DNA from 3 places in the Burkholderia sp. AU30198 genome. Region 2 is predicted to be linked to each of the others. Evidence: riboswitches for the same ligand, from Rfam matches in the RefSeq annotation. Region 2 holds a riboswitch; each other region holds the start of a gene.
The links. A riboswitch is a leader RNA that binds a small molecule or an ion and turns the genes downstream of it on or off. The one in region 2 is predicted to bind cobalamin.
Positions count from the first base shown of each region.

Region 1: it holds a riboswitch for cobalamin, as region 2 does, so the genes downstream of both, LGN19_RS30785 (CbtB domain-containing protein) here and cobW (cobalamin biosynthesis protein CobW) in region 2, are expected to answer to the same signal.
Region 3: it holds a riboswitch for cobalamin, as region 2 does, so the genes downstream of both, LGN19_RS20390 (FecCD family ABC transporter permease) here and cobW (cobalamin biosynthesis protein CobW) in region 2, are expected to answer to the same signal.

Region 1 covers NZ_JAIZSA010000017.1:200,198-210,620, reverse strand. Annotated here, with positions in the region: gene LGN19_RS30795 (inorganic phosphate transporter) at 1-1,185, opposite strand, end outside; gene LGN19_RS30790 (histidine phosphatase family protein) at 1,371-1,958, opposite strand; cobalamin riboswitch at 2,004-2,146, shown strand; gene LGN19_RS30785 (CbtB domain-containing protein) at 2,179-2,388, shown strand; gene LGN19_RS30780 (CbtA family protein) at 2,402-3,124, shown strand; gene LGN19_RS30775 (LysR family transcriptional regulator) at 3,147-4,055, opposite strand; gene metE (5-methyltetrahydropteroyltriglutamate--homocysteine S-methyltransferase) at 4,182-6,476, shown strand; partial or broken gene glyA (serine hydroxymethyltransferase) at 6,606-6,860, shown strand; partial or broken gene LGN19_RS30760 (epoxyqueuosine reductase QueH) at 7,225-7,575, shown strand; gene LGN19_RS30755 (purine-cytosine permease family protein) at 7,594-9,102, opposite strand; gene LGN19_RS30750 (MFS transporter) at 9,275-10,423, opposite strand, start outside.
Region 2 covers NZ_JAIZSA010000004.1:322,026-332,448, reverse strand. Annotated here, with positions in the region: gene LGN19_RS12540 (hypothetical protein) at 1-389, opposite strand, end outside; gene LGN19_RS12535 (DUF3857 domain-containing transglutaminase family protein) at 405-1,478, opposite strand; cobalamin riboswitch at 1,683-1,949, shown strand; gene cobW (cobalamin biosynthesis protein CobW) at 2,279-3,367, shown strand; gene cobN (cobaltochelatase subunit CobN) at 3,374-7,183, shown strand; gene LGN19_RS12520 (ATP-binding protein) at 7,180-8,256, shown strand; gene LGN19_RS12515 (vWA domain-containing protein) at 8,325-8,933, shown strand; gene LGN19_RS12510 (YaiI/YqxD family protein) at 8,995-9,447, shown strand; gene LGN19_RS12505 (DUF1993 family protein) at 9,620-10,192, shown strand; gene LGN19_RS12500 (low molecular weight protein tyrosine phosphatase family protein) at 10,224-10,423, shown strand, end outside.
Region 3 covers NZ_JAIZSA010000009.1:86,237-96,659, forward strand. Annotated here, with positions in the region: gene LGN19_RS20355 (LysR substrate-binding domain-containing protein) at 1-225, shown strand, start outside; gene lgt (prolipoprotein diacylglyceryl transferase) at 315-1,205, shown strand; gene LGN19_RS20365 (SIMPL domain-containing protein) at 1,329-2,069, opposite strand; gene LGN19_RS20370 (EVE domain-containing protein) at 2,251-2,712, opposite strand; RNA gene ssrS (6S RNA) at 2,784-2,965, opposite strand; gene LGN19_RS20380 (cell division protein ZapA) at 3,046-3,360, opposite strand; gene LGN19_RS20385 (ATPase) at 3,357-3,707, opposite strand; cobalamin riboswitch at 3,862-4,113, shown strand; gene LGN19_RS20390 (FecCD family ABC transporter permease) at 4,272-5,270, shown strand; gene LGN19_RS20395 (ABC transporter ATP-binding protein) at 5,267-6,082, shown strand; gene cobT (nicotinate-nucleotide--dimethylbenzimidazole phosphoribosyltransferase) at 6,135-7,190, shown strand; gene LGN19_RS20405 (adenosylcobinamide-GDP ribazoletransferase) at 7,180-7,956, shown strand; gene cobC (alpha-ribazole phosphatase) at 7,941-8,525, shown strand; gene LGN19_RS20415 (cobalamin-binding protein) at 8,629-9,546, opposite strand; gene cobD (threonine-phosphate decarboxylase CobD) at 9,543-10,423, opposite strand, start outside.

The DNA.
Region 1 (10,423 bases), on a different contig from region 2:
GTCGTCGGCGGCGAATGCGGGTTGCCCGGATTTCTCGATCAGGCGGATCGCTTCGGATACCAGATACATCGTGTTGCGCACGTTGTCGATGTCGCGTTGCGGCACGGCGGCCATCGAGCCCGACGCGCCGACCGCGGTCGCGAGCGACGTGGACAATTGCTGAACGGCGGGGATCACGGCCGGCGTCAGCTCGCGATGCTGGACGTAACGCTCGACGTCGGCGCGCGGGTTCGCGGACGGTGCGACGCCGTTCGTGTACTTCCCGAACGTCGCGGCGGCCTGGTTCGCGACCGCAACGAACGTCTGCGTCTCGGCCGGCGTGACGGCCTTGTTCAGCGCATAGGCGGTCGGCACCGTGCCGATCAGGATCAGCATGATGAGGCCCATCCCTTTCTGCCCGTCGTTCGAGCCGTGCGCGAACGACACGCCCGTGCAGGTCAGGATCAGCAGGCAGCGAATCCAGAACGGCGGCGGCTGGTCCTTCGGCGGCTCCTTGTACAGCTCCGGAATCCGCACGAGGGCTTTCAGCACGAGCAGCAGCAGCGCCGCACAGAGGAAGCCGACGATCGGCGAGAACAGCAGCGACTTGCCGACGCCGAGCGCCTGGCCCCAGTCGACGCCGCTCGTGCCGGACGGCCCGTGCATCAGCTGGTTCATCAGCCCGACGCCGATGATCGACCCGATCAGCGTATGCGAGCTCGACGACGGCAACCCGAAATACCAGGTCGCGAGGTTCCACACGATCGCGGCGATCAGCAACGCGAACACCATCGCGAAGCCCGCACCGCTGCCGACCTGCAGGATCAGCTCGACCGGCAGCAGTTGCAGGATGCCGAACGCAACGGCGCCGCTCGAGATCATCACGCCGAGAAAGTTCCACAGGCCGGACCAGATCACCGCGACGTTCGGCGTCAGCGAGTGCGTATAGATCACGGTCGCGACCGCGTTCGCGGTGTCGTGGAAGCCGTTGACGAATTCGAAGCCGAGCGCGATCAGCAGTGCGGCGCCGAGCATCAGGTACGGGAACAGCGACCCTTCGCGCATCGGCGACAGATCGTCGATCAGGTGCGTGGCGATATAGACCGCGCCGATCGCGAGCACCAGCAGGAAGACGGCATAGCCGAGCTGCCTGGTGCGCTCGACGGAACCCGGACTGTTCGGGGCAGACGAAGCAGGTTGATTCATGACGGTATCTCGTAAGGGAACCGCGACCGATCCTAGCTTCGGCTAGCAGTCAGTTTGATGACAGCAGGGATGACGAACGGCGGGGCTTGCAGCGATGTAAGGTGGACATCGCCATGCGATTGCGATACGAGACAACACGTCGGCGGGCGTCGTGGCCCATATCGCGAACGCAACACGGCAGGAGGCTATGCACCAGTGTCGCGCGGATCGCCTTCCGCGATCAACAACCAGCCGTGCGGCGACGCAGCGAATGTCGTGCACGATAGCGGCGCCACGTCGATGCGGGTTGCTGCGCCGGAATCGATCCGCAGCGCATGCGCGACGGCCGCGCGCACGATCGGCGCATGCGTGATGGCGACGATGTCTCGACCGCGTTGCAGCGCGTTCAACCACGCGCCGACGCGGCGCATGGCTGCATCGAACGATTCGCCGCCGTGCGGCGACGCCAACGGATCGCCGATCCACGCGCCCAGTTCGTCAGGCCAGTCGCGCGCGAGGTCGTGTAGCCGCTTGCCGCGCCAGCTTCGGTAGTCGATGTCGCGCAGTGCGTCGTCGATGTCGGCGTGCAGGCCGAGCGCATCGGCGGTCTGCACCGCGCAGCGGGCCGGGCTGCACAGCACGAGCGAGCCGGCGACGTCCGTCCACCGGTCGCGCAGCGCCGCGGCGTCGGCGAGCCCGTGCGCGTCGAGCGGGTCGTCGTCGGGAAACGTGCCGGTGCGCATCGCCCGGGTCGATGCGTGTGCAATCAGGCGCAGCGAGGCATGCATGTTCATGGAGGTTTTCGGGGGAGCCGGGACGGGCGCGTTCGTCCACTTTTCGCCGCTTCAATACGCGAACGTTCGCGCGTACAATTCGCCCGATACGAAACGCGGAAGCCGGTGCAATTCCGGCGCGGTCGCGCCACTGTAACCGGTGATCCATGATCCCGGAAGCCAGACCTGCCTTCGTACCCATCCATCATTTGCCGGGGCGCGATTCCCCTGAGGTGCATCCATGAGCGAAGCAGTGCTGAAGCCGGCGGTCGTGCCGGCGCCCATCCCCGTCCGTGAACTGTTGCCGTGGGCCGTGTTCGTCGGCCTGATCCTGTTGCTCGCCCTCTATTTCGTCGGCGCGGAACAAGGCGCAACGTCGCTCGTGCCGGGCATGTACGTGCACGAATTCGTCCACGACGGCCGCCATCTGCTCGGCTTCCCCTGCCACTGACGCGGAGTTCATGATGGTCGGAAAGCTGCTCATGCGCGGGATGCTCGCAGGCATCGCCGCAGGCCTCCTCACGTTCGGTTTCGCGAAAATCGTCGGCGAACCGCAAGTCGATCAGGCGATCTCCTTCGAAGAAAAACTCGACGCCGCCAAGGGCGACGCGCCGGAACCCGAGCTGGTGAGCCGCCACACGCAGGCCGGCTTCGGCCTGCTGACGGGCGTCGTGACCTATGGCGCGGCGTTCGGCGGGCTGTTCTCGCTGGTCTTTGCGTATGCGTATGGCCGAGGCAGCCGTCTCCCGGCACGGCCGCTGGCCGCCTGGCTCGCACTGGCGGCGTTCATCGCGCTCGTGATCGTGCCGAACATCAAGTACCCGGCCAATCCGCCGTCGGTTGGAGACCCCGACACGATCGGCTATCGCACGGGGCTGTTCTTCCTGATGATCGCGATCTCGATCGCGACGATGGTGTTCTCGGTCAGCGTGCGCCGCCATCTGCTGGCGAAGCTCGGGCAATGGAACGCGTCGATCGTCGCGGGGCTCGTGTTCATCGCGATCATCGCGGCCGTGCAGCTCGGGTTGCCGTCGATCAACGAAGTGCCGGCTGCCTTCCCGGCCGTCGTGCTGTGGAAGTTCCGCGCCGCGGCGATCGGCATGCAGGTGATCATGTGGACGACGATCGGCCTGCTGTTCGGCGCATGGGTCGAGCGCGGCGAACGTATCGGCATGCGCGCCGCCTGACGCGCATTGCAACGGGGCGTGCCTAGCGCAGCATGCGCGGCGCGCTCCACGTCGATTCGCGCGCCAGCGCGACGAACGCGGCCAGGTAGTCGATCGACGCATCCGCCTCGCGGATGCCGAGGAAGATCTGCTTCGCGATCCCCTTCTTGCCGAGCTTGACCGGCACGACCGGCATCCGGTCGGCATATTCGTCGGCCAGCCATCGCGGCAGCGCAGCCACGCCGCGCCCGCTCGCCACCATCTGCAACATGATGTCGGTCGTCTCGATCGACTTGTGCCGCTTCGGCACGATGCCGGCCGGCGTCAGGAACTGGTTGTAGATGTCGAGCCGGTCGGTTTCGACCGGATAGGTGATCAGGATTTCGTCGGTCAGCTGCTCGGGCGTCACGTAATCGGCGTTGGCGAAACGGTGTGCGTCCGCGACCACCAGCACCTGCTCGTAGTCGAACACGGGGTCGAAGCGCAGCCCCGGCTTGTTCAGCGGATCGGGCGTCACGAGCACGTCGATGTCGTAGCCGAACAGCGCGCCGATCCCGCCGAACTGGAAGCGCTGCTTTACGTCGACGTCGACGTCGGGCCAGCGCGACAGGTACGGCGACACGACCTTCAGCAGCCACTGGTAGCACGGGTGGCATTCCATCCCGATACGCAGCGTGCCGCGCTCGCCCTTCGCGTACTGCTTCATTCGCTCCTCGGCCAGCTCGAACTGCGGCAGCAGCCGGTTCGCGAGCTTCAGCAGATACTGCCCGCCCTGCGTCAGCCGCAGGCCGCGCCCCTCGCGATCCCAGATCGGCGTGCCGAGCTGCTGCTCGATTTTCCGGACGGTATGGCTGAGCGCCGATTGCGTGACGTGCAGCGCATTGGCGGCTGCGGTCAGCGAGCCCTGGCGCTCGACTTCACGAATGACGACGAGATGGAATCGTTCCAGCATGGTTATCGCTCATCCTGCATTTTCATGAATAACTTTAATGGATGAATGAAATAATGCCATTTTATTTCATGGTTTGAAATCCCTATCATGGTTGCCGGACCTTCACTACTTCTGGACGGCAGCGCCATGGCGACGACACACAATCTCGGTTTCCCGCGCATCGGCGCCAAGCGCGAACTCAAGTTCGGCCTCGAACGCTACTGGAAGGGCGAATCGTCGCGCGATGAACTGAAGGCGCTCGGCGCGCAACTGCGCGAGCGTCACTGGCGCGACCAGCGCGACCTCGATCTCGCTCCGATCGGCGACTTCGCGTTCTACGACCAGGTGCTCGACATGAGCTTCACGCTCGGCAACCTGCCGAAGCGCGTGCAGGGCTTCCACGGCGATGCGCTCGACAACTATTTCCGCGTGGCGCGCGGCCGTTCTGCGCAGTCGGCGGAAGAGCATGCCGCGTGTTGCGGCGGCGTCGCGGCCGGCGAAATGACGAAGTGGTTCGACACGAACTATCACTACATCGTCCCGGAATTCCACGCCGACACGAACTTCTCGCTCGATCCGTCGCGCCTGCTGCAGCAACTCGCCGAAGCGAACGCGCAGCGCGTGAAGGCGAAGCCGGTGATCATCGGCCCCGTCACGTACCTGTGGCTCGGCAAGGCGAAGGACGACTCGGATCGCCTCGCGCTGCTGCAGAAGCTGCTGCCGGTGTACGGCGCGTTGCTCGACACGCTGACCGCACAAGGCGTCGAATGGGTGCAGATCGACGAACCCATCCTCGTCACCGAGCTCGACGCCGAATGGCAGCAAGCATTCAAGACCGCGTATGCCGCACTCGAAACGCGCCGGATCAAGGTGCTGCTCGCGACGTACTTCGGCCAGCTGCAGGGCAACCTGGCGCTCGCCGCGTCGCTGCCGGTTGACGGCCTGCACATCGATGCGATCAACGCCCGTGACGAAATCGACGCGCTGGTGCGCGAACTGCCGGCCGAGCGCGTGCTGTCGGTCGGTGCGATCAACGGCCGCAACATCTGGAAGACGGACCTGAACACCGCGCTCGACTGGCTCGAGCCGCTGTCGAAGCAACTGGGCGACCGTCTGTGGCTCGCACCGTCGTGCTCGCTGCTGCATGTGCCGGTCGACCTCGCGAGCGAAGCGAAGCTAGACGCCGAGATCCGTTCGTGGCTCGCGTTCGCGCTGCAGAAGCTCGACGAACTGAAGGTGCTTGCGACCGCGCTGAACCAGGGCCGCGACAAGGTGGCCGATGCGCTGGCCGCGAACGCCGCCGCGATCCAGTCGCGCCGCCATTCGCCGCGCGTGAACCACCCGGCGGTGAAGGCTGCGATCGCCCGGATCGACGCGCAGCTCGGCAACCGCGTGAGCCCCTATACGCAGCGAGCGCCGAAGCAGTCGGCCCGCCTGAACCTGCCGGCGTTCCCGACGACGACGATCGGCTCGTTCCCGCAGACCGGCGAGATCCGCCAGGCCCGCAGCCAGTTCAAGGCCGGTGCGCTGGATGAAGCGGGCTACCGCGCGGCGATGCAGGCTGAAATCGAACGCAGCGTGCGCGAGCAGGAAGCGCTGGAACTCGACGTGCTCGTGCACGGCGAAGCCGAGCGTAACGACATGGTCGAATACTTCGGCGAGCAGCTCGACGGCTACGCGTTCAGCCAGTTCGGCTGGGTGCAGTCGTACGGTTCGCGCTGCGTGAAGCCGCCGATCCTGTTCGGCGACATCAGCCGTCCGAAGGCAATGACCGTCGAGTGGATCACGTATGCGCAGTCGCTGACGAACAAGCCGATGAAGGGAATGCTGACCGGCCCGGTGACGATCCTGAACTGGTCGTTCGTGCGCGACGACCAGCCGCGCTCGGTGTCGTGCTACCAGCTCGCGCTGGCGATCCGCGAGGAAGTGCTCGATCTCGAGAAGGCCGGTGTGGGCGTGATCCAGATCGACGAGGCCGCGCTGCGCGAAGGGCTCCCGCTGCGCCGTGCGCAGTGGGGCGAATACCTGAAGTGGGCGGTCGAGTCGTTCCGCATCACCGCGAACGGCGTGCGGGACGACACGCAGATCCACACGCACATGTGCTATTCGGAGTTCAACGATATCATCGCGTCGATCGCCGACATGGACGCGGACGTGATCACGATCGAGACGTCGCGCTCGGACATGGAGCTGCTCGACGCGTTCGACAACTTCAAGTATCCGAACGAGATCGGGCCGGGCGTGTACGACATCCACTCGCCGAACATCCCGACGCAGGATCACATCGTCGGCCTGATGAAGAAGGCGGCTGAACGGATTCCGGCGCAACGCCTGTGGGTGAACCCGGACTGCGGCCTGAAGACGCGCCAGTGGGCGGAAGTGATTCCGGCGCTGACGAACATGGTCGCCGCCGCGAAGACGCTGCGCAACCAGGTGCAGTAGCGCGCGAATGCTGCGTGCCTGCTGTCCGGATCGATGATCCGGCGGCGGGTGTCGCACCGATCGAGATCGTCCCGGGCAGGCGCCGGGACGGGGCGCGTCCACTGTGTTTTGGGGGATCCCATCCCTGCCATGTTCGAACGTAACCGCTACGCGTTTGACCAGCCCGATCCGGAACTGGTCGATGCCATCCAGAAGGAAAACCGTCGCCAGGAAGATCACATCGAGCTGATCGCGTCGGAAAATTACACGAGCCCGGCCGTGATGGCCGCACAGGGCTCGTAACTCACGAACAAATACGCGGTAGGTTTTCCGGGCAAGCGCTACGACGGCGGCTGCGAATACGTGGACGTCGTCGAGCAGCTGGCGATCGAGCGTGTGCGTGCGCAGGTCGCCGAGCTGACCAAACGTTTCCCGGTGTATTCGTGGCAGCACGCTGAGGAGGACAAGGTGAGAAATGTGGAAAACGATGCGACCGAACGGCTGCTGAAGTCGCTCGACGACGACAGCGACGATTGTGGGGCGATGTACGAAGAGGTCGGCCGTGCGGTGGTGGAGCGGCTGCGGCGGACCGATCGGGACGCGTTGCGTACCATTGCCCGCGCGTGGGTTGAATGCGATGAAGCGCAAGCTGCGTTGCTCGACCTGGATTTTTATTCCATGGAGCTTGGCGCGGCAAAGGAACGTGGGGAGATCGCCGACGCCGTGCTGCGCAATGTGGTCCGGAAAGTCGTCTTCAAGGAATCGACATGATGACGATCGCGACGACGGGTTCGCGCATGCGCGCGGGATGGAGCACGAAAACGAGCCCGAGCCCGAGCGCGGCGTGCGCTGCACGATGTGCTTCGACATGCGTTTCGAGCGCGCCGCGTGCTATCCGGGGTTGATGTCCCGGGAATACAACCGGCACAAGGGCGGCGGCTCGGCACGCATGATCGAGATCAGCAAGCGCGACACGTTTTATCAGCAGGAGTACTGCGGATGTGTGTATTCGCTGCGCGATACCAACCTGCAGCGCAAGGCGAACGGTCGCGAACCGATCGGGATCGGCACGATGTATGACACGAAGGACGCGCCGGAAGGCGGCAATCAAGAAAGCTGACGATTGCCGCTTGCTACGTCACATGTCCCGGTGTCCGTGCGTGCCGGGCAGTGCGTCAGGGGCCGGCGTTGCCGCGATCACCTGGCGCTCATGGTCCAGATCGAGCGAGCGGGACAGTAGCCAGTACACGGCCCCCGCGACGACCAGGCCGACGAGCCAGGCGATATCCACGCCACCGAGCAGGCGTGCGAACGGGCCGACGAAGATCTCGCGGTTCGCCTCGGCATCGACGATCGAGAAGAACGGCACCATCGCCGCGAAGCCGACCAGGTACGCGACGATGCCGCGCGGCTGCCAGGCGCCATACAGGCCGCCCGGCGTGAAGAAATGCGCGATCGCATAGTGGCCGCGTCGTACGAAGAAATAGTCGACGAGGTTCACCGCGGTCCACGGCACGAGGAAGTAGAGCATCAGCGTCAGGAACGTTTGCAGCAGCGCGATGCCGTTGCCGCGGATCGCGAACACGCACGTGAGCACGAACGTGCTGATCGCGACGATCGATGCGACGCGCGCGCGGCGCGTCGGCCGGATCGGCACGATCGAGTCGATACCGGTCAGCACGGTCAGCATCGCGCTGTATGCGTTGAGCGCGATGATTGGCAGGAAGCCGACGAGCGAAACGATCGCGATCAGCTTGCCGAGGCCCGGCACAAGCGACGTGCCGACGTCGTTCATCGCGACCAGCGCGTCCGCCGCGTGCAGCTTCTGCGCGAGCCACGCACCGAGCCCGATCATCCAGGTGCCCGACAGCGAGGCACCGGCGAAGATCACCGCGATCAGCTTCGCGCGGCTGGTGTGTTTCGGCAGATAGCGCGAATAGTCGGACACGTAGGGTGCATACGAAATGTTGTAGCTGGCGGCGATCGCAAACTGCGTGGCGAACCCGATCCAGTTGAAGCCAGGTGCGACGGCGGGGGCCGTGGCCGCGACACCCGATGCAGGCGCCGCGTGACCGAACGCGAGCGCGAGCGTGACGAGCCCATAGAGCGGCAGCGTCGCGATCAGTGCCCACGTGAAGGTCCGGTGCATCAGGTCGTGCCCGTAGATCGCGAGCAGCGCACCGGTCGCGACGGCCGTGATCGCGACGAAACCGCCGTCGATCCCGAACACGTTGTGCACGCCGTCGACCATCAGCGACACGTTGACGACATTGAAGCCGACGAACACGAACAGCGTCGCGAGCAGCGCGACGATCACGCCGCGATAGCCGAACTGCGCACGAGACTGGATCATCTGCGGCAGCCCCATCTCGGGGCCCTGCGAGCCGTGAAACGCCATGAAGATCGTGCCGAACATGATCCCGAGCGCGCCCGCGAGCGTCGTCCAGACGGCGGACAGGCCCATACCGGGCCCGACGAAGCCGATCGAGATCGTGAAGAAATGGAAGTTGCCGAGGAACCAGAACGGCCCCTGGCTCGCGAGCTTGGCGTGGCGTTCGTGTTCCGGAATGTAGTCGATCGAGTGGTGCTCGATCGCCAGGCCGGCCGATTCGGTGCGGCCGAGATCGAGCGTGTCGGGGCGGTTCATGGCGGTCGTGTCTCCTGGGTCGCACGCGATTCGGCAAGGCGACCGCGTGCGCCCGCCTGCCGCGACGCCGTCGAGGCAGGCGATGAATGTGGGGTGAGGCAGGCGGTGCGGCGCACCGCCGGGCTGCCTAATGAAAAACGGGCAGGCGAGGTTGCCTGCCCGTCGCGGGACGTTACGCGGTGCGCGCGCCGCGCGGCAGCGGCACTTCTTCCTTCCGGCTCGGCGCGCCCGCGTCGTCGATGCTCACACGCCGCGAGATCAGCCACACGCACAGCGACGACAGGAGCGCGGCGCTCGTGTACTGGAGCGCGAGCGGCCACCATTGCGGCGCGGTGTTCTGCGCGATGATGGTCGCGACGAGCGGCGTGAGGCCGCCGGCGAGCGCGCCGCACACCTGGTACGCGATCGAGATCGCCGTGTAGCGGATGCGTGCGACGAAGATGCCGCTGACGAAGCCGGCGACCACCGAGTAGTAGCCCGATTCCGCGAGCGTCGCGAGGCCGACGCCGACCGTGATCGACAGCGGCGTGCCCATGTGCACGAGCGGCAGCATCAGGAACGGGACGATCGCGGCCCATGCGCCGGTGATCAGCAGCACGCGCGTGGTGCCGAAGCGCTGCGCGAGGAATGCGGCCACGAGCTGCACGACGAACTGCAGCACTGCGACGATCGTCATGCAATGCAGCACCATCGACCGGTCGAGCGACAGGAACTGCGTCGCGTAGCTGATCATGAAGATGTTGCTGAAATACACGCCGGCGATGCCATACACGTTCGCGCCGATCGCGAGCAGCAGCAGCGGCCAGTACTTGAGTGCTTCGCGCAGCGGCTTTTGCGCGATGTTGCCGCTCTTCTTGACCTCCTCGAACTCGGGCGATTCCGACACGCTCGCACGGATCACGAAGCCGACGATCAGCAGTACGGAACTCGCGAGGAACGGCACGCGCCAGCCCCAGCTCATCATGTCTTCCTTCGACAGCGTGCTGATCGCGCCGAACGCGAGCATCGACAGGATCAGGCCGCTCGCGCTGCCGAGCTGCGCGAACGATGCGAAGAACGTGCGTTTGCCTTCCGGCGCATGCTCGCCGGCGAGCAGCACCGCGCCGCCCCATTCGCCGCCGACCGCGATGCCCTGCAGCACGCGCATCAGCACGAGCAGGACCGGTGCGATCACGCCGGCCTGCGCGTGGGTCGGCAGCAGGCCGATCGCGACCGTCGACACCGCCATCAGCATCAGCGTCGCGAGCAGCGAGCGCTTGCGGCCGAAGCGGTCGCCGAGGTAGCCGAACATCACGCCGCCGAGCGGACGCGCGAAGAAGCC
Region 2 (10,423 bases):
GGCATCAACGCCAACTGGTTCAGATTGCCGCGCAGCGCGATCGAGAACGGCTGGTCGAGGTCGTCGAGATGACGCGGGCTCATCTGCAATTCGCCCGCGAGGCCGTAGCGGCGCAGCATCTCGTCGGCGAGCCGCTTCGGCTGGACGTGGATGAACATCTGGCGCGCCCGCTGGACTTCCTGGCCGGCCAGCGTGATGTCGCCCGTCATCGTTGCATTGCCGTCACGATCGAGATTGACCGCATAGGCCAGCGACGAACGGCTGTTGCGGCCGTTTTGCGGCGGCGTGACGATCAGCTTGCCGGTCGAGGTGTCGAGCGCGGGCTTGCCGCTTGCCTCGAACTGCAGTGCGCCGAACGGCAGCACGCCGACCGTGGTGTCGGCAAACACGTCGAATTCCGGCAGTCACGCGATTGCGTGATTGAACGTCAGGACATCGGGTACGGCCGGCAGCCGATAGCGGTTGCCGAGATTGACCAGCACGGTGTGGCTCTCGATCCCCTTTGCATCGAGCAGGGCGGACAGCAGCGTCACCTGATCCTTGCAGTCGCCGTAGCGGTTGGCGAGCACCTCGCCGGCGCGGTGCGGAACGACCGGCCCGGCACCGAAATACACGCCGACATAACGGATGTTGCGTGCGACCCACGCGTACAGCCGCATCGCTTGTTCGCGCCGGTCGGCGATCCCGCTGGTCAACCGATCGGCGAGCTGGCGGATCCCGTCGTCCTGCTGCTGCCTGTCGAACGCGCGCACCTGGTAGGCGTGGGCGATTTCCGGATAGCCGGAGAAGTTGCTCGCGATGAAGACAGGGCCGATATCCGTCCACGCCACCGTGTTCGCTTGCTCATCGAGCGGGCCGGACGGCGGTGTTTCGTAATGGTAGGAACGGATCCGGCGTCCGTCATGCGACGCATCGGCCAGCGGACGCATCCCGCGCGCGTCGATCGCGACCGGCATGTCGTCCGGCGTGTCGAGCGTGACGTTCGCCGAACGATAGTCCTCGATCGGCGGAAACGAGAGCTGCACGCTGAATTTGCCGGGAAACAGCGTGTCGGTGTCGGTCAGCGTGTATGACAGCCGGATCGAATCGCCTTTCGCGAGCGCGGGAAACGTGACGATGCGCAAATGCTCGGCGCTGAATTGCGGCGCGGCGATCGCGACGGGTGCCGGACGATCGAAGATGCCCTGCGCGGCATCGACCGACACCGTCGAGCCGTCGGCATGCACCGTCTGCGCCGAATCGACGTCAACTTTCCCGAACTGCGCGTTGTACGACAGCACGTACTGGCCGAAGCGGGCGATCGCCGCATCCGTCAGCAGCTTGATCGACAGATCGACCTTCACGACGCGCTTGCCGGATGCGTCGACCGTGATCAGGTTGTCGCATCGTTCGATCCGGTAGTCCACCGCGAACGCCACCGAAAGCCGAAGCATCAGCAGAGCCGCGATACCGTAGCGGGCGATGCGTGAGACGGTCATGTCGAATCCCCATCGATGGAAGTGTGACGATGCAGGCGGCTGCCGCAGCCGGTTCGGTCAGGCGCCGCCTGAATCGGGCGACACGGCGTCATCCGGACAGACGGTATCCAAATCCCCGCAGCCACGTCAATCGTCGGCAGGTCAGACCCTCGACGCCGCGTCATCCGGCCCCGACGCTGCCTTGACGCTCCCGCCCGCGCCGCCTACACTCGCACGCGTTTTGGTGCTCGCGCGCGCCGCTCCGGCGCGCGCAGTTAAACGGGAAACAGGGAGCCTGCCTGCGCCGCAGTCGAGCCAACCTGTGCTGCCCCCGCAACGGTAAGCGAACGCGTCGCGCGCAAGCGCCACGCAACGCCGCTTCGCCGCATGCCGCGTGCATGCGGACGACCGCCACTGGATGCCGCGCGCATCCGGGAAGGCGAAGCGGCGTGTTCGCCAGCCCGGATACCGGCCGAAACGTTGGGGTTCAGCGCCGCGGGGAGGCGGCGCATCGTCCACGGCCGCAGCAGGCCCGACGCCCGCGTGTTGCCCGCTTCGTCCGCCGATCCGTCCCTGCGCGAACCCGCGCCGGCCGGCATGGCGAACGGCAGGCGGCGCGCGCCGGGCCGGCGGCAGCCGTGTTGGCATTCACGATGTCGACCGTTCGCAAGGAAGCACCATGTCCGCTTCGTCGTTCCGCCCGTCCCGCGACTGTCCGTCCGGATCGCGCGGCGGCCTGCCTGCGATCCGCCAGATGAACTGCCACGCCGCCATCGCCGCGACGATCCCGGGCTGATTCCATTTTCGACACAGGACCTACCATGACCATGCGCAAGCTTCCCGTCACGATCGTCACGGGCTTTCTCGGCAGCGGCAAGACGACGCTGATGCGCCACATCCTGCAGCACGCCGAAGGCCGCCGCATCGCGGTGATCGTCAACGAATTCGGCGAGCTCGGCATCGACGGCGAAATCCTCAAGGGCTGCGGCATCGGTTGCGAGGATGCGGAAGGCGCGCAGGGCGAAGCATCGGGCCAGCTCTACGAACTCGCGAACGGCTGCCTGTGCTGCACCGTGCAGGAAGAGTTCTATCCGGTGATGGAAGCGCTCGTCGAGCGGCGCGCGGACATCGACCACGTGCTGATCGAAACCTCGGGCCTCGCGCTGCCGAAGCCGCTCGTGCAGGCGTTCAACTGGCCGACGATCCGCAACAGCTTCACGGTCGACGCGGTCGTGACCGTCGTCGACGGGCCGGCTGCCGCGAGCGGCCAGTTCGCGGAAAACCCGCAGGCCGTCGATGCGCAGCGCCGCGCCGATCCGAACCTCGATCATGAGTCGCCGCTGCACGAGCTGTTCGCCGATCAACTGTCGTCCGCCGATCTCGTGATCGTGAACAAGGCCGATCTCGTCGGCGACACGGAGTTCGCACAGATCGAAACCGCGATTCGCGACGAGATTCCGCCTCAGGTGAAGATCGTGCGCGCGACGCGCGGCGAACTCGATCTCGCGATGCTGCTCGGCCTCGAATCGGCATCGGAAGAAACGATCCACCTGCGTCACGACCATCACGGCTCGGCCGACGACGGCGACCACGATCACCATCACGACGATTTTGACTCGGTGGTCGTGTCGGGCGACGCCGGCACGCGCGAAGCGACGATCGCCGCGCTGCAGCGCGTCGTCGAAGCGCACACGATCTATCGCGCGAAGGGTTTCGCCGCGCTGCCCGGCGCGCCGATGCGGCTCGTGATCCAGGGCGTCGGCCGCCGCTTCGACAGCTATTTCGACCGTCGCTGGCAGGACGATGAAACGCGCGCGAGCCGCTTCGTGCTGATCGGCGAGGATCTCGACGCGGCCGTGCTGCAACGCGCGTTCGACGCCGCGTGTGCGGCCGAGCCGCAACAGGCGTAACGCACGATGCATCTGCTGCGCACCACGCCGGGCGGCTTCGTCGACGATACGCAGGGTGTCGTCCGGATCGACCAGCAGCCGGCCGACATCGTGATCCTGAGCTCGGCCGACACGACACTGTCGCTACTGGCAAGCGTCGTGCCGCACCTGCCGGCAGGCTTCCCGAGCGTGCGGCTCGCGAACGTCACGTTCCTGCGGCAGCCGGCGTCGGTCGATTTCTACGTCGACGACGTGCTGCAGCATGCGAAGTCGGTCGTGATCGATCATCTCGGCGGCGAGGCGTACTGGCCGTACGGGATCGAGCAGGCCGTGTCGCTTGCGTCGAAGCGCGGGCAGCAGCTCGCGATGTTCTCGGGCGACTTGCAGGAAGACCCGAACCTCGTCGCGAAGAGCACCGTCGCGCCCGACCTGTGCCGGCTGTGGTGGCGCTATCTGCGTGAAGGCGGCGTGCACAACGCCGAGGCGCTGCTGCGCAGCATTGCATTCCACACGCTCGGGTTCGGCGACGAACCCGAACTGCCGCGCCCGCTGCCGGCCGCCGCGCTGTATCACCCGGCGCGCGACCGCGCGAGCGTCGACGACTGGCGGCCGCGCTGGACGCCCGGCGCGCCCGTCGTCGCGATCCTGTTCTATCGCGCGCACTGGCAGGCCGCGAACACGGCCGTGTTCGACGCGCTGGCCGATGCGCTCGCCGAGGCAGGGCTGAATCCGCTGCCGATCGCGGTCACGTCGCTGAAGGACGCGGTGAGCCGCGAGGTCATCACGCAGCTCTGCGACACGCACGACGTCGCGCTCGTGCTGAACACGACCGCATTCGCGGCCGGCGCGATCGACAGCCCCGAGCACGATGTGCTCGCCGGCGACGCGCCGGTGCTGCAGGTGATCCTGTCCGGCGGCAATCGCGACGCGTGGGTGGCCGACAACCAGGGCCTGCATGCGCGCGATATCGCGATGCACATCGCGCTACCGGAAGTCGACGGGCGCATCGTCACGCGCGCGGTGAGCTTCAAGGGGCTCGCGTATCGCTGCCCGCACACCGAGGTCGACGTCGTGCGCTACCAGCCGGACGCCGAGCGGATCGCATTCGTCGCGGCGCTCGCGCGCGGCTGGTGCCGGCTGCGCACGCTCGACAACGCCGACAAGCGCGTCGCACTGATTCTCGCGAACTATCCGCAAAGCGAAGGGCGGATCGGCAACGGCGTCGGGCTCGACACGCCGGCGTCCGCACTGCGCGTGCTCGCGGCGCTGCGCGACGCGGGCTACACGGTGGCCGACCTGCCGCCCGACGGCGACGCGCTGATCGCGCGGCTCACCGAAGGCGTGACCAACGACGCGGCCGTGCATGCGCTGCGCCCCGCATTCCAGAGCTTCCCGCTGGCCGACTACGTCGCGCGTTTCGCGCGGCTGCCTGCTGCCGTGCGCGACGCGCTGAACGAACGCTGGGGGCCGCCCGAAGCCGACCCGACGCTGCGGCAAGGGCGCTTCACGATCGCCGGCTGGCGCGCGGGCAACGTGTTCGTCGGTATCCAGCCGTCGCGCTCGCGCGGCGAGAACGACTACGCGAGCTACCACGACGCGGATCTCGTGCCGCCGCACGCGTATCTCGCGTTCTATTTCTGGCTGCGCGATGCGTATCGCATCGACGCGGTGATCCATCTCGGCAAGCACGGCAACCTCGAATGGCTGCCGGGCAAGAGCGTCGCGCTGTCCGACGCGTGCTGGCCCGACCTGACGCTCGGGCCGCTGCCACACCTGTATCCGTTCATCGTCAACGATCCGGGCGAGGGCAGCCAGGCGAAGCGCCGCGCGCAGGCGGTGATCATCGATCACCTGATGCCGCCGCTCACGCGTGCGGAAAACTACGGCCCGCTGCAGGATCTCGAGCGGCAGGTCGACGAATACTACGAAGCGCTGATGGTCGATGCGCGGCGCGCGAAGCTGCTGCGCAAGACGATCCTTGCCACGATTGCCGAGCATCGGCTGCACGACGAACTGAGCGTGTCGCCGCCGCGCGATACGGGCGACGAGGATGCGTTGCTCACGCGCGTCGACGCGTGGCTGTGTGAACTGAAGGAAGCGCAGATTCGCGACGGGCTGCATGTGTTCGGCGCATCGCCGGCCGAGCGCCAGCGGCGCGACACGCTGCTCGCGCTCGCGCGTTTTCCCGTCGGCGATGGCAAGGGTGCGCGCGCAGGGTTGATCGGTGCGCTGGCACGCGATCTCGCACTCGGCGACGACTTCGATCCGCTCGCGGCCGACTGGGCCGCGCCGTGGGCCGGGCCGCGACCGGCGATCCTGCAGGCGCTCGACGCATCGCCGTGGCGCCATGCGGGCGATACGCGCGAGCGGCTCGAACGGCTTGCGCAGCAATGGCTGGACGGGCTCTGCGCAGCCGATGGCGGCAACGCAGATACCGACGCGACGCCCCCCGGTGACTGGCCGCACACGCTCGCCGTGATCGAGCGCGTCCGCGCGACGCTGCTGCCCGCGCTCGACGCATGCGGCGGCGAGGAGATGCGTCAACTGCTGCGCGGGCTCGACGGCCGCTTCGTGCCGCCGGGGCCGAGCGGCTCGCCGTCGCGCGGCCGCCCCGACGTGCTGCCGACCGGCCGCAATTTCTACTCGGTCGACACGCGCGCGGTGCCGACGCAGGCCGCGTGGTCGCTCGGCCTGAAATCCGCGCAGCAGCTGATCGAGCGCCATCTGCAGGATCACGGCGACTATCCGCGCGCGATCGGCCTGTCGGTCTGGGGCACGGCGACGATGCGCACGGGCGGCGACGACATCGCGCAGGCGTTCGCGCTGCTCGGCGTGCGGCCGAAATGGGCGCACGGCAGCCATCGCGTGACCGACTTCGAGATCCTGCCGATCGAGATCTTCGACCGGCCGCGCATCGACGTGACGCTGCGCGTGTCGGGCTTCTTCCGCGACGCGTTCCCGAACCTGATGCACCTGTTCGACGCGGCCGTGCAGGCGGTGGCCGCACTCGACGAGCCCGAGGAACTGAACCCGATCCGCGCACGGATCGAGCGCGAACGCGAGAAATGGGTCGCGCAGGGCATGGCACCGGACGAAGCGCGGCGCCGCGCCGGCTGGCGCGTGTTCGGCGCACGGCCCGGCAGCTACGGCGCGGGCCTGCAGGACCTGATCGACCAGCGCCGCTGGCAGACCGACGCCGATCTCGCCGATGCGTACCGCCAGTGGGGCGGCCATGCGTATGCGCAGAACAGTGCGGGCGACGCGGCGGCCGACGTGTTCGGCGAGCGGCTCGCGACGATCGACGTCGTCGTGCAGAACCAGGACAGCCGCGAGCACGACATCCTCGATTCGAACGACTACTACCAGTTCCAGGGCGGGATGACGGCGGCGGTGCGGCACCTGTCCGGGCAGCAGCCGAGCATCTACCACGGCGACCATGCGAACCCGGTCGCGCCGAAGATGCGCACGCTGCGCGAGGAAATCGCGCGCGTGATCCGCTCGCGCGTCGTCAATCCGAAATGGCTCGACGGCGTGAAGCGCCACGGCTACAAGGGCGCGGCCGAGATGGCGGCGACCGTCGACTACCTGTACGGTTATGACGCGACCGCGCGCGTGCTGTCCGACCATCAATACGCGCTCGTGGCCGACGCATACCTGTTCGACGACGCCACCCGCGCGTTCCTCGAGCGGCACAACCCGAAGGCGCTGCACGGCATCTGCGAACGCTTCGTCGAGGCGATGCAGCGCGGCCTGTGGCAGCAGCCGGGCGACTATCGCGAACGGATCGAAGCGGTCTGGCTCGCGAGCGAACAACTCCAGGAAGGGGGACGGCGATGACCGATCCGACGACGCACCGCGCCCGCGCGGTTTTTCCGTTCGCGGCGCTCGTCGCGCAGGATGCGTTGCAGCAGGCGCTGCTGCTCGCCGCGATCGACCCGTCGCTGGGCGGCGTGCTCGTGAGCGGGCCGCGCGGCACCGCGAAATCGACCGCGGCGCGCGGCCTCGCGGAGCTGTTGCCGGAAGGGCAGTTCGTCACGCTGCCGCTGTCGGCGAGCGACGAGCAGGTGACGGGTACGCTCGATCTCGCGCATGCACTCGCTGAAAACGGCGTGCGCTTCCGGCCGGGCCTGCTCGCGCGGGCGCATCTCGGCGTGCTGTACGTCGACGAAGTGAACCTGCTCGCCGACGGGCTCGTCGATACGCTGCTCGATGTCGCCGCGAGCGGCGTGAACATCGTCGAACGCGATGGCGTGTCGCACGCGCATGATGCACGCTTCGTGCTGATCGGTACGATGAATCCGGAGGAGGGGGAGCTGCGTCCGCAGCTGCTCGACCGCTTCGGCTTGATGGTCGAACTGGAAAACTGCTTCGACGCCACGCAGCGCGAGCGGATCGTGAAGGCACGGCTTGCATTCGATCTCGATCCGGACGCGTTCCGCGCACGTCATACATCGGCGCAGCGCGAACTCGGCGACCGGATTCACGCGGCGCGTGCACGGCTGGCGGCGCTCGATTTCAATGATGCAGTCCATGCACGCGTCAGCGCGCTGTGCATCGACGCGGCCGTCGACGGGCTGCGCGCCGATCTCGTGATGCTGCGCGCGGCGCGTGCGCTTGCCGCACTGGAGCAGGCCGATGTGGTGACGGTATCGCATGTCGAGCGTGTGGCCGACGCGGTGCTGCGGCACCGGCGCCATGCGGGGGCGCCGCCATCGTCCGGCGCGCCTCAACAAAACGACGAACGCGACGGTCGTTCTCCGCCCGATACGCGCAAGCGCCCCGACGATCCACCGGGTGCGGCGAAGAACGATGCCACGGCATCACAGGGCGATTGGGGCTACCTGCCGGCCGAACCGGCCGGGCTGCGCGACGTGAAAGGCGTGGTGCCGCTGCCGCTAAAAAAACGCTGAGCCATCGAGCCGGCGCCGCTGCGAACACCGTTCGCGGTCCTCGATGGCAATCAGGCGCAGCCGCGCGCGTGCCGGGCACGGCGCGCGCTGGCACGGCCGTGGCGTGGCCCGCGACGCTCGCCGCGAAACGCGGCGGCCCGCTGCATCGCGGCCATCTGCGCTTCCGCAAACGCGCCGGCACGCCGGACGCGCTGCATTGCTTCGTGCTCGACTGTTCGGCGTCGATGCTGTCGCACGAGCGGCTCGCATTGGCGAAGGGGCTGATCGTCGCGTATTTCGACCAAGCCGCGCGCGACCGTGTCGAAACCGCGCTGATCTGTTTCGGCGGCAACGGCGCCGCGCGCCGCTTCGGCCCGGCCGTGCCGCGCTGGTGGAATGCGCGCTGGCTCGAACCGGTCGACGGCGGCGGCGGCACGCCGCTCGCGGACGGCATTGCGGCCGCCGCGCAGTTGCTCGCGCGCGCGGCGCGGCGCGAGCCCGGCAAGCAGCGCTGGCTGTGGGTGCTGTCCGACGGACGCACGCGCGAGATGCCCGCGAAGCCCGCGGCGGCCGATCACGTCGTGTTCGTCGACTTCGACGATGCGGCCGTGCGGATCGGGCAGGGCACGCGGCTGGCCGCGGCGTGGGGCGCGCAGTGGGTAACGGCCGACGCGCTGTGCGCGGGCCGCGCCGGCTGATGGCCGGCCGGCGGTGCGCTATGATCGCCGCTTCTGCTTCAACCCATTGGAACAACCCGCCATGCAAGTATTGGTCGATGCCGACGCGTGTCCGGCCGTCATCAAGGACATGCTGTTTCGCGCCGCGCGTCGTGCCGAAATCTGCGTGACGCTGGTCGCGAACCAGTTTCTGCGTACACCGCCGTCGCCGTTCATCAAGGCGGTGCAGGTGCCGGCCGGCTTCGACGTGGCCGATGCGCGGATCGTCGAGCTCGCGGAAGCCGGCGATCTCGTGATCACTGCCGACATCCCGCTGGCCGCCGCCGTGCTCGACAAGGGCGCGCATGCGCTCGACCCGCGCGGCAACTGGTTCAGCCGCGAGAACATCGAGGAGCGCCTGTCGACGCGCGCGATGATGGATCAGCTGCGCAGCGCGGGCATCGACACGGGCGGGCCGGCGCCGTTCAGCGCGCGCGACGGCAAGACATTCGCATCGCAACTCGACCGGTTCCTGGCTCGGCACGGCAAGCCTTGAGGTCGGGTCGAGGAGACCGCGTGCCGTGATCGTCCTGCGAGCGGCGACACGCGCACGCGCCATGCGCCACATCACCGAATCCGCATTAAATCGCGCTCATCGCCCATGCCGGGGGTGCAGGTTCGTGCCGACGCTGCTATCGTGGCGCAAACCACAACACAGGAGCGCACGCGTGTCACCGACTCAACTTCTCGTTCCGACCTTCACCCAGATGCTGCGCGCGCAGTCCGCGTGGCTCGACAAGGCTGTCGCACATCGGCAGGCCGCGGGCGACGCGCCCGATGCGGCGATGTCGCTGAAGCTGGCGCCCGACATGTATCCGCTCGCGGCACAGGTGCGCTTCTCGTGCTTCCAGGCGATGGAGCCCGTCCACCGGCTGCGCGGCGAACCGTTGCCGGCTGCGCTGCTGGCCTTGCGCGAAGCGGGATGGAATGCGGATGCGCAGCCTGGCTCGCTGGCCGACGCGCAGGCGATCATCGCCGGCACGCTGACCTTTCTCGGCGACCTCGCGCCGGATGCGCTCGATGGCGGTGCCGCGCTGCCGATCGCGCTCGAAATGCCGAACGGGATCGCGTTCGACATGACGGGCGAACAGTACGCGCGCGACTGGGCGCTGCCGCAGTTCTACTTCCACGCGATCGCCGCTTACGCGATCCTGCGCCAACATGGCGTCGAACTCGGCAAGGCCGACTACGTGTCGCACATGCTCGCGTACGTTCGTCCGGGCACGATTCCGCAAGGGTGAGCAGGCAGGCACCCGGCCACCTCGAAGCGACATGACGCGGGCACTCTTCATCTGCAGCCGCAACCGGCTGCGCAGCCCGACGGCCGAAGCGGTGTTCGCCGCATGGACGGGTGTCGAAACCGACTCGGCGGGCCTCGCGCCCGATGCGGACACGCGCGTGTCCGCCGAGCAGCTCGACTGGGCCGACGTCGTGTTCGTGATGGAGCGGGCGCACAAGGCGCGGCTGGCGGC
Region 3 (10,423 bases), on a different contig from region 2:
GAGGCGATCCAGATGCAGACGATCGTCAGCCTCGTGTCGGCCGGCATGGGCGTCGCACTGGTGCCGCAATCGCTGCGTAACCTGCGGCGCACCGGCGTGGTCTACCGGCCGCTTGCCGGTCACGCGCCGGTCGTCGAGACGGGTCTCGTGTGGCGCACCGGCGACGTGAGCCCCGTGCTGGCCGGCTTCATCGACGTCGTGCGCGCGCAGGGCGTCGCCACGTGACGTGAACGATAGCGCGCCGGTGCCGTCCAAAGCGCGGTACTGCGCGTGTGCGACAGCCGTACCGCATTCGAAAACTTCTTCGCTAACCCATGATCATTCACCCGAATTTCGACCCCGTTGCGATCCATCTCGGGCCGCTGGCCGTGCGCTGGTACGGGCTCATGTATCTCGTCGGCTTCATCGCGGCGATCGTCGTCGGCCGGATCCGCCTGAAGCTGCCGCACGTCGCGGCGCAGGGCTGGACCGCGAAGGACATCGACGACATGATGTTCTACGGCGTGCTGGGCACCGTGCTCGGCGGCCGGCTCGGCTATGTGCTGTTCTACAAGGCCGATTTCTACTTCTCGCATCCGCTCGACGTGTTCAAGGTGTGGGAAGGCGGCATGTCGTTTCACGGCGGCTTCCTCGGCGTGACGCTCGCGATGATGCTGTTCGCGTGGCAGCGCAAGCGGCACTGGCTGCAGGTCACCGATTTCGTTGCGCCGATGGTGCCGACGGGGCTCGCGGCCGGGCGGCTCGGCAACTTCATCAACGGCGAACTGTGGGGTCGCGTGACCGATCCGTCCGCACCGTGGGCAATGCTGTTCCCGGGCGCGATGCGCGACGATGCGGCATGGCTGCCGAAGCATCCGGAGCTCGTCGAGAAGTGGCATCTCGCCGACGTGTTCATGCAATACCAGATGCTGCCGCGCCATCCTTCGCAACTCTATGAAATCGCGCTCGAAGGGATCGTGCTGTTCTTCGCGCTGTTCTTCTTCTCGCGCAAGTCGCGGCCGATGGGCGCGATCTCCGCGCTGTTCCTGATCGGCTATGGCCTGGCACGCTTCACGGTCGAGTTCGCGCGCGAGCCCGACGACTTCCTCGGCCTGCTCGCGCTCGGCCTGTCGATGGGGCAGTGGCTGTCGATGCCGATGATCCTCGCGGGCATCGCGCTGATGGTGTGGGCATATCGCCGTCGCGCGGCGACCGCCGCTGCGTGATGCGACGCCGATGCACGTGCGAGCGGCGCGTGCATCGGCGCTGGCATCGACAACCTGCAGGTCAATGAAAAACGCCGGCCCTCGGGCCGGCGTTTTTCATTTCGGACTGCCGCGCGCTGCGCGTTACTTCATCTGCACCGAGCCGTTGACCGTGACCGACACGGTGGCCTTGCCGCCTTCGACCGCGATCGGTGCGCTCATCTTGGCGCTGTCCATCGGTGCTGCGGCCATCGCCATCATGCGCGGGTACGGCTGCACGTTGCGGCCGCCGCCGACGTTCACGTCGCGGATCGTGTAGCTGCTGTAACCGAAGGCCTTCGCGGCTTCGTCCGCGCGGGCGCGGAACGACTTGATCGCCTCGGTCGTCAGCTTCTGCTCGGCCGCGCGCTGCGCTTCGGGCGACAGCGAGAACTCGACGTTCGCGACCTGCATCAGGTTCGACAGCTGGCCCGCAAGCTTCGACGCTGCCGCGAAATCGCGCGATTCGAGCGCGACCTCGGTGCGACCGCGCCATGCGGAGATCTTGCCGTCGCGATCGGTGCTCGGATAGACGGAGAATGCACCCGTGTGTGCGGTGACGCCCGAGACGCCCTTCGCCTGCGACAGCGCTGCGTCGGCGCGCTGGTTCAGCTGCGCGGTGAGGCTGCCCGGATCCTTGGCCTGCTGCTCGTAGAACAGCGTGATGTGGATGATGTCCTGCGGCACGTCGGTGCTGGCCTGCGACGACAGCGACAGCACGCCCGCCGGCTCCGGAAAGTGCGGGTTCGCGGTTTGCGCGTGCGCGGTGGAAGACGCGAGCGTCAACGCGACGGGAACGGCAGCGGCAAGGGCGAGCGACAGCGCGAGTGCGGATTTCTTGGTCATTGTTGGACTCCTTGTGCGAGGGCGTGCACGCGGATCGCGCGTGCACGACGCGGGCGACCCGCGCGACGAAAAAAACGACAACCGGCCTGATCGGCCGACAGCGGTTGCTTAGGCTGCGCGAAAGTGCCGCGAGTTCCGCGGCGGCGGCGCGTACTGACCAGATTTGACCTTTGGCGCGCGCCTACTTCATCAGCTTTTCGGTGATGAAGCGCCATTCGGTGCGTGTGACGGGCGTGATCGACAGCCGGTTGCCGCGTGCGAGCACGCGCATGTCGGCGAGTTCGTCGTGTTCACGCAGCGCGGCGAGCGGCACGAGCGGCGATTTTTTCACGTAGCGCACGTCGACGAGCAGCCAGCGCGGCGCTTCCTGAGTCGACTTCGGATCGTAATAGGGGCTTTTCGGATCGAACTGCGTGGGATCGGGGTAGGGCGTCGACGACACTTCGGCGAGGCCCGCGATGCCCGGCTCGGGGCAGCTCGAGTGATAGAACAGCACGCCGTCGCCGATCTTCATCGTGTCGCGCATGAAATTGCGCGCCTGATAATTGCGCACGCCCGTCCACGGCAGCGAGCGCTGCGGTGCGTTGGCGAGATCGTCGATGCTTGCTTCGTCCGGTTCGGACTTCATCAGCCAGTATTGCATGGATCGTGATCGACGCAGAAAAAGGCTGCTACAAAAGAAAACGGCACCGGGCTTTGCCCGATGCCGTTGGATAGGTCCCCGCCTTGGCCGCTAGGCCGGCATCCTGAACCTAGGGTTCAGAATTGGTCGCAGTTAGCAGCACTTCGGGTACATCAGACAGAGTGACGCGCGCGCCCGTGCTACAAATTTCCGCAACCGTGCACATGGCATTGGTTCAAGGAATATATGACCTTGGCGAACCAGGCAGGGAAGCTGACTGAACTGTGTTTCGTTGCGCCAATTTGACCACCGTTGATCGCCGAGATCAAGGGGAATCGACGCATCGATCAAACGTTACTGCGTCTCGTGCTGTGCGAGCACCGCGCCGAGCTGTTCGTTCATCTGGTGCATTGTACGACGGATTTCTTCCGCCGGAAATGCTTCACCATGCCGCACGCTCGTTTGCAACCGCAGCAATTCGGACGCGAGCGACAGCGCCGCCATCACGGCGATGCGATCGGTACCGCGTACCGAGCTGTTAGAGCGGATTTTCGACATTTCGGCGTCGACGCGCGCGACCGCTTCGAGCAGCGCTGCTTCGGTCTCGGCCGAACAGGCGAGCCGATAGGGCTGACCGAGAATCGAGACTTCGATCTGCTTGGTGCTCATGCATGTTCTCCGTGGCTGGCCGCGTCATCGCCATCCGCACGCGCCTGCGCATCCAGCAGGTCGAGCTGGTTGTCGGCTTGCTCCGCGCTTTTCGAGCGCGGCAGCTTTTCGAGAATCGCGTTCAGTTTCACCTGGGCGTCGTCGATCTTTGCCGACAGCGTGTCACGCTCGGCCTCAAGTGCATTGCGTTCGTCGCGCAGTTGCGCGAGTTCCGCGCGGACAGCGTCCGCATCCGCGCGCAATTGCGCGACCTGCTCCTCGAGCGCGAGCCGTTCCGAGTGATAGCGCTTGTTAAGCGAAATCAGACGGCCAATATTTTGAGATAATGTTTCGAGTTCGTTGAGCATTTGCTGCGTCCTCTAAAGACCCAGCATTTTAGCGCGGAATAACGCGCAATCCGACATCTGTAACGTTTCCAGTCGTAACACCCCCGCTTCTTGCCGCGAATCGGCGCGTCCCGTGCGTGTCCGGACGCTTCCTTGACGCTCGCGCGACCCGCTCCTAAACTGGCGCCGCCTCGGTGCTCGCGCGTGGAACGCGCAGTTAAACGGGAAGCAGGGCGCGGGCGCCAGGAGCCCGCCAACCTGCGCTGCCCCCGCAACGGTAAGCGGCCGCGTCCCGTGACGCAGGCCGGCTCGGGCGCGTTTCACGTGCAGGTGTTGCATGCGGACGCGGGCCACTGCGCGTCATCGCGCGGGAAGGCGAGCCGGACCGCCGCCAGCCCGGATACCGGCCGAGACGGGGAGCCCGCACGGGCTTCGTGACGCGCGGCCTGCGGGGAGGCGGGGCGCGCAACGCTTCACGGAATCTTCTTCGATGCTGACCCCAATCGTCCGCGCGGCGCTTCAGTCACGACCGGCCGGCCTCCGCAAGCGGGGGCGCCGCACGTCGTGTGCGGCGCCATGCGCGGCATGAGCGCCGCGCGCGCCACCGCGATCTGGGCCGCGCTGGCCGCGGCGGTCGCGTTGCTGTTCGTCGCGTCGCTGTCGATCGGCAGCGTGCCGATGTCGCCATGGCAGGCACTTGCGTCGCTCGTGCCGCATGGCGGCGACGCGCTGTTCGCCGACATCGTCCGCACGCTGCGTCTGCCGCGCGCGCTCGCGGGCTTCGCATGCGGCGCGCTGCTCGCGCTCGCCGGTGCGCTGCTGCAGGTGCTGTTGCGCAATCCGCTCGCGGAGCCGTACGTGCTCGGCGTATCGGGTGGCGCGGCCGGCTTCGCGCTCGTCGCGATGATCGCGGGCGGCGCGTGGTGGCTCGTCGACGCATCGGCGTTTGCCGGCTCGCTCGTGTCGGTCGCGCTCGTGCTCGGTCTCGCGCGCCGCGAGCTGTGGCGCGGCGAGTCGCGCGACGCGTCGCCGCGGCTGTTGCTCACGGGCGTCGTGATCGCGGCAGGGTGGGGCGCGCTCGTCACGCTGCTGCTGTCGCTTGCACCCGATGCACGACTGCGCGGGATCATCTTCTGGCTGACCGGCGACCTGAACGGCGTGACCGCGCCGTGGTTCGCATGGGGCGCGCTGGTGCTGGCCGCCTGCGTCGCGCTGCCGGCCGCGCCGCAACTGAACGTGCTGCTGCGCGGCGATGCGACCGCGCTCGCGCTCGGCGTGCCCGTTGCGCGCCTGCGCGTGCGGATCTATCTGGTCGCGTCGCTGGCCGCTGCGGCCGCGGTGACGACGGCCGGCACGATCGGCTTCGTCGGCCTCGTCGTGCCGCATGCACTGCGGCTCGCCTTCGGCAACGACCAGCGGATGCTGCTGCCGGCCGCGATGCTCGCGGGCGGCGGCGGCGTGATGGCGGCCGACCTGCTCGCCCGCACCGCGATCGCGCCCGCGCAACTGCCGGTCGGCGTGATGACCGCGTTGATCGGTGTGCCGGTGTTCCTTTGGATGTTGTTGAGGAGGCCGATGCGATGACGGGGGCCGCACTGCACGCCATGGCCGGCGACATGAGCTACGCGGCCGTCGACCTGACGCTGAAGGCCGGCGCGCGCACGCTGCTCGACGGCTTCACCCGGGCGTTCCGTCCCGGCGAGATCTGGTGCGTCGCCGGGCCGAACGGCGCGGGCAAGACGACACTGCTTGCGACCCTCGCCGGGCTGCAGCCGCCGGCCGGCGGACAGGTCGAGATCGACGGCCGGCCGCTTGCCGCATGGCGGCCCGAGCAGCTCGCGCAGCGCCGCGCGCTGATGCCGCAGCAACTGCACGACGTATTCAGCGCGACCGTATTCGACACGGTGCTGCTCAACCGCTTTCCGTATCTCGGCGGCTGGGGCTGGGAGCGCGACGGCGACCGCGCGGCCGCGCGCGACGCGCTGGCGACGTTCGACCTCGCCGCGCTCGCGTCGCGCGACGTGTTGTCGCTGTCGGGCGGCGAGCGGCAGCGTGTCGCGCTGGCCGCGACGCTGTGCCAGGACGCGCCGTTGATGCTACTCGACGAACCGCTCGCGCATCTCGACCTGCACCACCAGATCGATTGCCTGACCGCGCTGGCCGCATGGCTCGACGCGGGCCCGCGCACGGTGCTGTTCTCGTGCCATGATCTGAATCTCGCGCGGCGTTTCGCGACGCACGCGCTGTTGCTCGACGGCCGCGGCCACGCGTGGGCCGGCCCCGTGCACGACGTGCTGACGCCCGAGCGTGCGAGCGATGCGTTCGGTTATCCGCTGGTGCTGATCCGCGAGAACGGCCGCGATGCGCTGCTGCCCGCGTGGCCCGAGCGACAATGACCTTTCCTTTTCCGATGCGCGGCGCAACCCGCGCCAACGACACGGCTTCTCGATGACGACCCCGACCCACTTCCCGCCCGCGATCGCACCGCTCGACGACGCGCTGCGCAAGCGCCTGCAGCACGTGATCGACCACAAGACCAAGCCGCCCGGCAGCCTCGGCCAGCTCGAGGCGATCGCGCTGCAGATCGGCCTGATCCAGCATACCGAGCGGCCGGTCGTACAGCGTCCCGTGATGATTGTGTTTGCCGGCGATCACGGGATTGCCGCCGAGGGCGTGAGTCCGTATCCGCAAGCGGTGACCGCCCAGATGGTCGCGAATTTCCTCGCGGGCGGCGCGGCAATCAACGCGTTCGCGGGCGCCGCACAGAGCGCGCTCGAAATTGTCGATGCGGGCGTCGCGTCGCCGCTGCCGCTGTCCGACCGGCTGGTGTCGCTGCCGGTCGCGCGCGGCACGCGCAACTTCGCGGCGGAGCCGGCGATGACGCGCGACGAGGCGATGACGGCGATCGCGGCCGGTGCGGCACGCGTGCGCCTGCATGCGTCGCTCGGCACGAACGTGATCGGCTTCGGCGAGATGGGGATCGCGAACACGTCGTCGGCCGCGTGCCTGATGAGCCGGCTGCTCAGCGTGCCGATCGATGCCTGCGTCGGGCGCGGCACGGGCCTCGACGACCAGGGCCTCGCGCACAAGCGCGCGGTGCTCGGTCGTGCGCTCGTCAAGCACTCGCACGCGATCGCACCGCTCGACGTGCTCGCGACGTTCGGCGGCTTCGAGATCGCGATGATGACGGGCGCGTATCTCGCGGCCGCGAGCGAGCGGATGACGATCCTCGTCGATGGCTTCATCGCGACGGCTGCGCTGCTCGTCGCCGAGCGCATCGCGCCCGGCGTGCGTGACTACTGCGTGTTCTCGCATACGTCGCACGAGGCCGGGCACCGGCGCATGCTCGAGCATTTCGGTGCGAAGCCGCTGCTCGCGCTCGACCTGCGGCTCGGCGAAGGCACGGGCGCGGCGCTCGCGCTACCGCTCGTGCGTGCGGCGGCTGCGTTCCTCACGGAAATGGCGAGCTTCGAATCGGCCGGCGTCGACAATCGTGACGCCTGATCGCACGCGCGGCGTGCGGGCCGAACTGCGCTACTTCTTCGTCGCGCTCGGCTATTTCACGCGCGTGCCCGTGCCGCGCTCGATCGGTTATGCGGCCGGCGACCTCGATCAGGCCGCGCGTTATTTCCCGCTCGTCGGCGCATGTGTCGGCGCGTGGGGCGCGCTCGTCTATCTCGCTGCGCTGCGTGTGCTGCCCCCGTCGATCGCGGTCGGGTTGTCGATGGCCGCGACGCTGCTCGCAACCGGCGCCTTTCACGAGGACGGCCTGGCCGACAGCTGCGATGCGTTCGGTGGCGGCTATACGCGCGACGACGTGCTGCGCATCATGCACGACTCGCGGATCGGCACGTTCGGCACGGTCGCGCTCGTGATCTCGCTCGGCGTGAAATGGCAGGCGCTTGCGTCGATGCTGCCGTTGCGTGCCGCATGGACGATGATCGCCGCGCACGCGGCGAGCCGCGCGGCGGCCGTGAGCTTGCTGATGACGCTCGACTACGTGCGGCCCGAAGGCAAGGCGAAACCGGTCGCACAACGGATGGGTGCGCGCGCGGCGTGCGTCGCGGCGCTATTCGGATTGCCCTGGCTGTTCTGGCCCGACTGGCGCATGGGTGTCGTCGCATGCGTTGCGCTCGTGCTCGTGCGCGCGTGGGCCGCCCGCTATTTCGTGAAGCGGATCGGCGGTTATACGGGTGACTGTCTCGGCTTCGCGCAGCAACTGTGCGAACTGGCGATCTATCTCGTGGTGCTCGGATGGACGTCGTCCTGATCCGTCATCCGGCCGTCGGCGTCGAGCCGGGCATTTGCTATGGACGCAGCGACGTGCCGCTCGCTGCACCGCCCGACGCCGGCGCGCAAGCCGTGCGCGCGCATCTGTCGGCACTCTGCGCGCCGTTTCCCGAACAGGTCTGGACGAGCCCGCTGACGCGCTGCGCATCGGTTGCCGAACGGCTCGCGCAAGCATGCGACGTGCCGCTGCGGAACGATGCGGACTGGCAGGAAATGGATTTCGGCGCGTGGGAAATGCAGCGCTGGGACGATATCGATCGCGCGGCGCTCGATGCGTGGGCGGCCGACCTGATGCATGCGTGTGCGCACGGCGGCGAAAGCGTCGCGCGGTTTGCTGCGCGGGTCGCACGGCGGGCCGATGCAGTGGCGCAGCTCGACCGGCCACAATGGGCGGTGACGCATGCGGGCGTGATCCGCGCGTTTGCATCGCATGTACTGCGCGTGCCGCTCGATACGCTGTTGTCGCGGCCAGTGCCGACAGCGGGTGTCGTCTGGCTGCGCGCGGATGCCGCCACGCGAACGTGGGAAGTGGTGCACTGGGACGAATAGGCGCGCTGGCGTCTGCATGCGAACGACGCGCCGCGCGGTCAATCCGTCTCGGGCGCGAGAAGCATCGGTGCAGGTGCGCGCGGGGCGCGCAAGCGGCCGGATATCAGCGTGCCGGCCGCCGCGCACGCGCGGCATCGAGATCCTCGCACAGCGCGGCCGCGCCCTGCGCGATCCGCGGCGACGGCCGCGTCAGCAGATCGCCGTCGATCGCGAACAGGTTGTTGCGCGCGACGGCCGTCAGTGCGGGCCACGCGCGCCAGCGCGCCAGGCTCGGCAACGGTTCGTCGGAGCGCGTCGTGCCCGCGCCGGTCGTCACGATCGCCTCCGGATTCGCCGCGAGCACGGCCTCGTCGGTGACGGTCGGCACGAGCGGCTTGAGCGACGCGAACACGTTGCGGCCGCCGCACAGCTCGATCACGTCGTTGATCAGGTGCGTGCCGTTGAGCGTCATCAGCGGCCGGTCCCAGACCTGGAAGAACATCGTGACGGGCGCTCGCGCAGCGTAACGCGTGCGCAGCGCCGCAATGTCGCGCGTATAGGCGGCCGCGGCCGCATCGGCAACGGGTTGCGTGCCGAGCAGCGTGCCGAGCCGGCGCAGCGACGACGCTACGTCGTCGAGATGCTTCGGCTCGCTGAGGAACAGCGGGATGTGCAGTGCGCGCAGCGCGTCGGTCTGCCGCTCGGCATTGCCGTGCCGCCAGACGACGATCAGGTCGGGCTTCAGCGCGGCGATCCGCTCGAGATCGAGCGCCTTGTTGTCGCCGACGCGCGGTATCGCTTGCGCGGCGGGCGGATAGTCGCTGTACGTGACGGTGCCGACGAGCTTCGCGCCGCCGCCGGCCGCGTAGACCAGTTCGGTCGCGTGCGGCGCGAGGCTGATCACGCGTTGCGCGGGGGCCGGCAGCGTGACGGTGTTGCCGGCGTCGTCGCGCGCCGTGACATCGGCGTGGGCAAACGACGCGTAGGCGAGTGCGGACAGCATCGCGACCGGTGTGAGCCGGCGGAACGTGCGCGGATTCATGCGGATTCCCGTTGCAGCTGCGGCACGCAGTGCGCGAGCGCGTCGCCGAGGCGCTGCCATTCGGCTTCGCTGCCCGGCAGGCCGACGCGTACGCTCGACGGTGCAGGGAAGTGTCGCGTCCAGATTCCGCGTGCGGCGAGTGCCGCATGCAGCGCCGCAGCGCGCGGGTCGTCGGTCCAGCTGAATAGCGGTGTCGCGCGAACTGCGAAGCCGTGTGCGCGCAGCAGTGCGGCCAGCCGCTCGCCGTCGGCCGCGAGCCGTTCGCGGGCCGCAGCCTGCCATGCGCGATCGGCGAACGCCGCGGCGACCGCATGGCGCGCGGGGCCGCCGACCGTCCATGCGCCGAGCATGTCGCGCAGCGCGACGATCCGGTCAGGGCACGCGAGCACGAAGCCAGCGCGGATGCCGGCGAGCCCGTAGAACTTGCCGACCGAACGCAGCACGACGAGGCCCGGGCGATCGACCTGCGGCGCGAGCGACTGCATCGCACCCGTATCGGCGAACGCCTCGTCGACGATCAGCGTGCCGCCGCGCGCCGCCAGTTGCGCATGCCAGCCGAGCAGGCGCTCGGCCGGTACGAACTGGGCGGTCGGATTATTCGGATTCCCGACGATCACGTGGCGCAGCGTCGCAGGCAGCGTATCTGCGTCGATGTCGAGCGCGACGACGCGATGGCCGTGGCGCGCGAAGGCCGGTGCGTATTCGCCGTATGCGAGCGCCGCGACGCCGGCGTCGCCCGTCGGCAGCAGCGCGGGCAACGCGCGGATCGCGGCCTGGCTGCCGGCGACCGGCAGCACGTGCGCGGGATCGGGGGCGTGGTAGTACTGCGCGGCGCAGGCCGCGAGGCCGTCGCCGTCGTCGGGCAGCCGGCGCCATG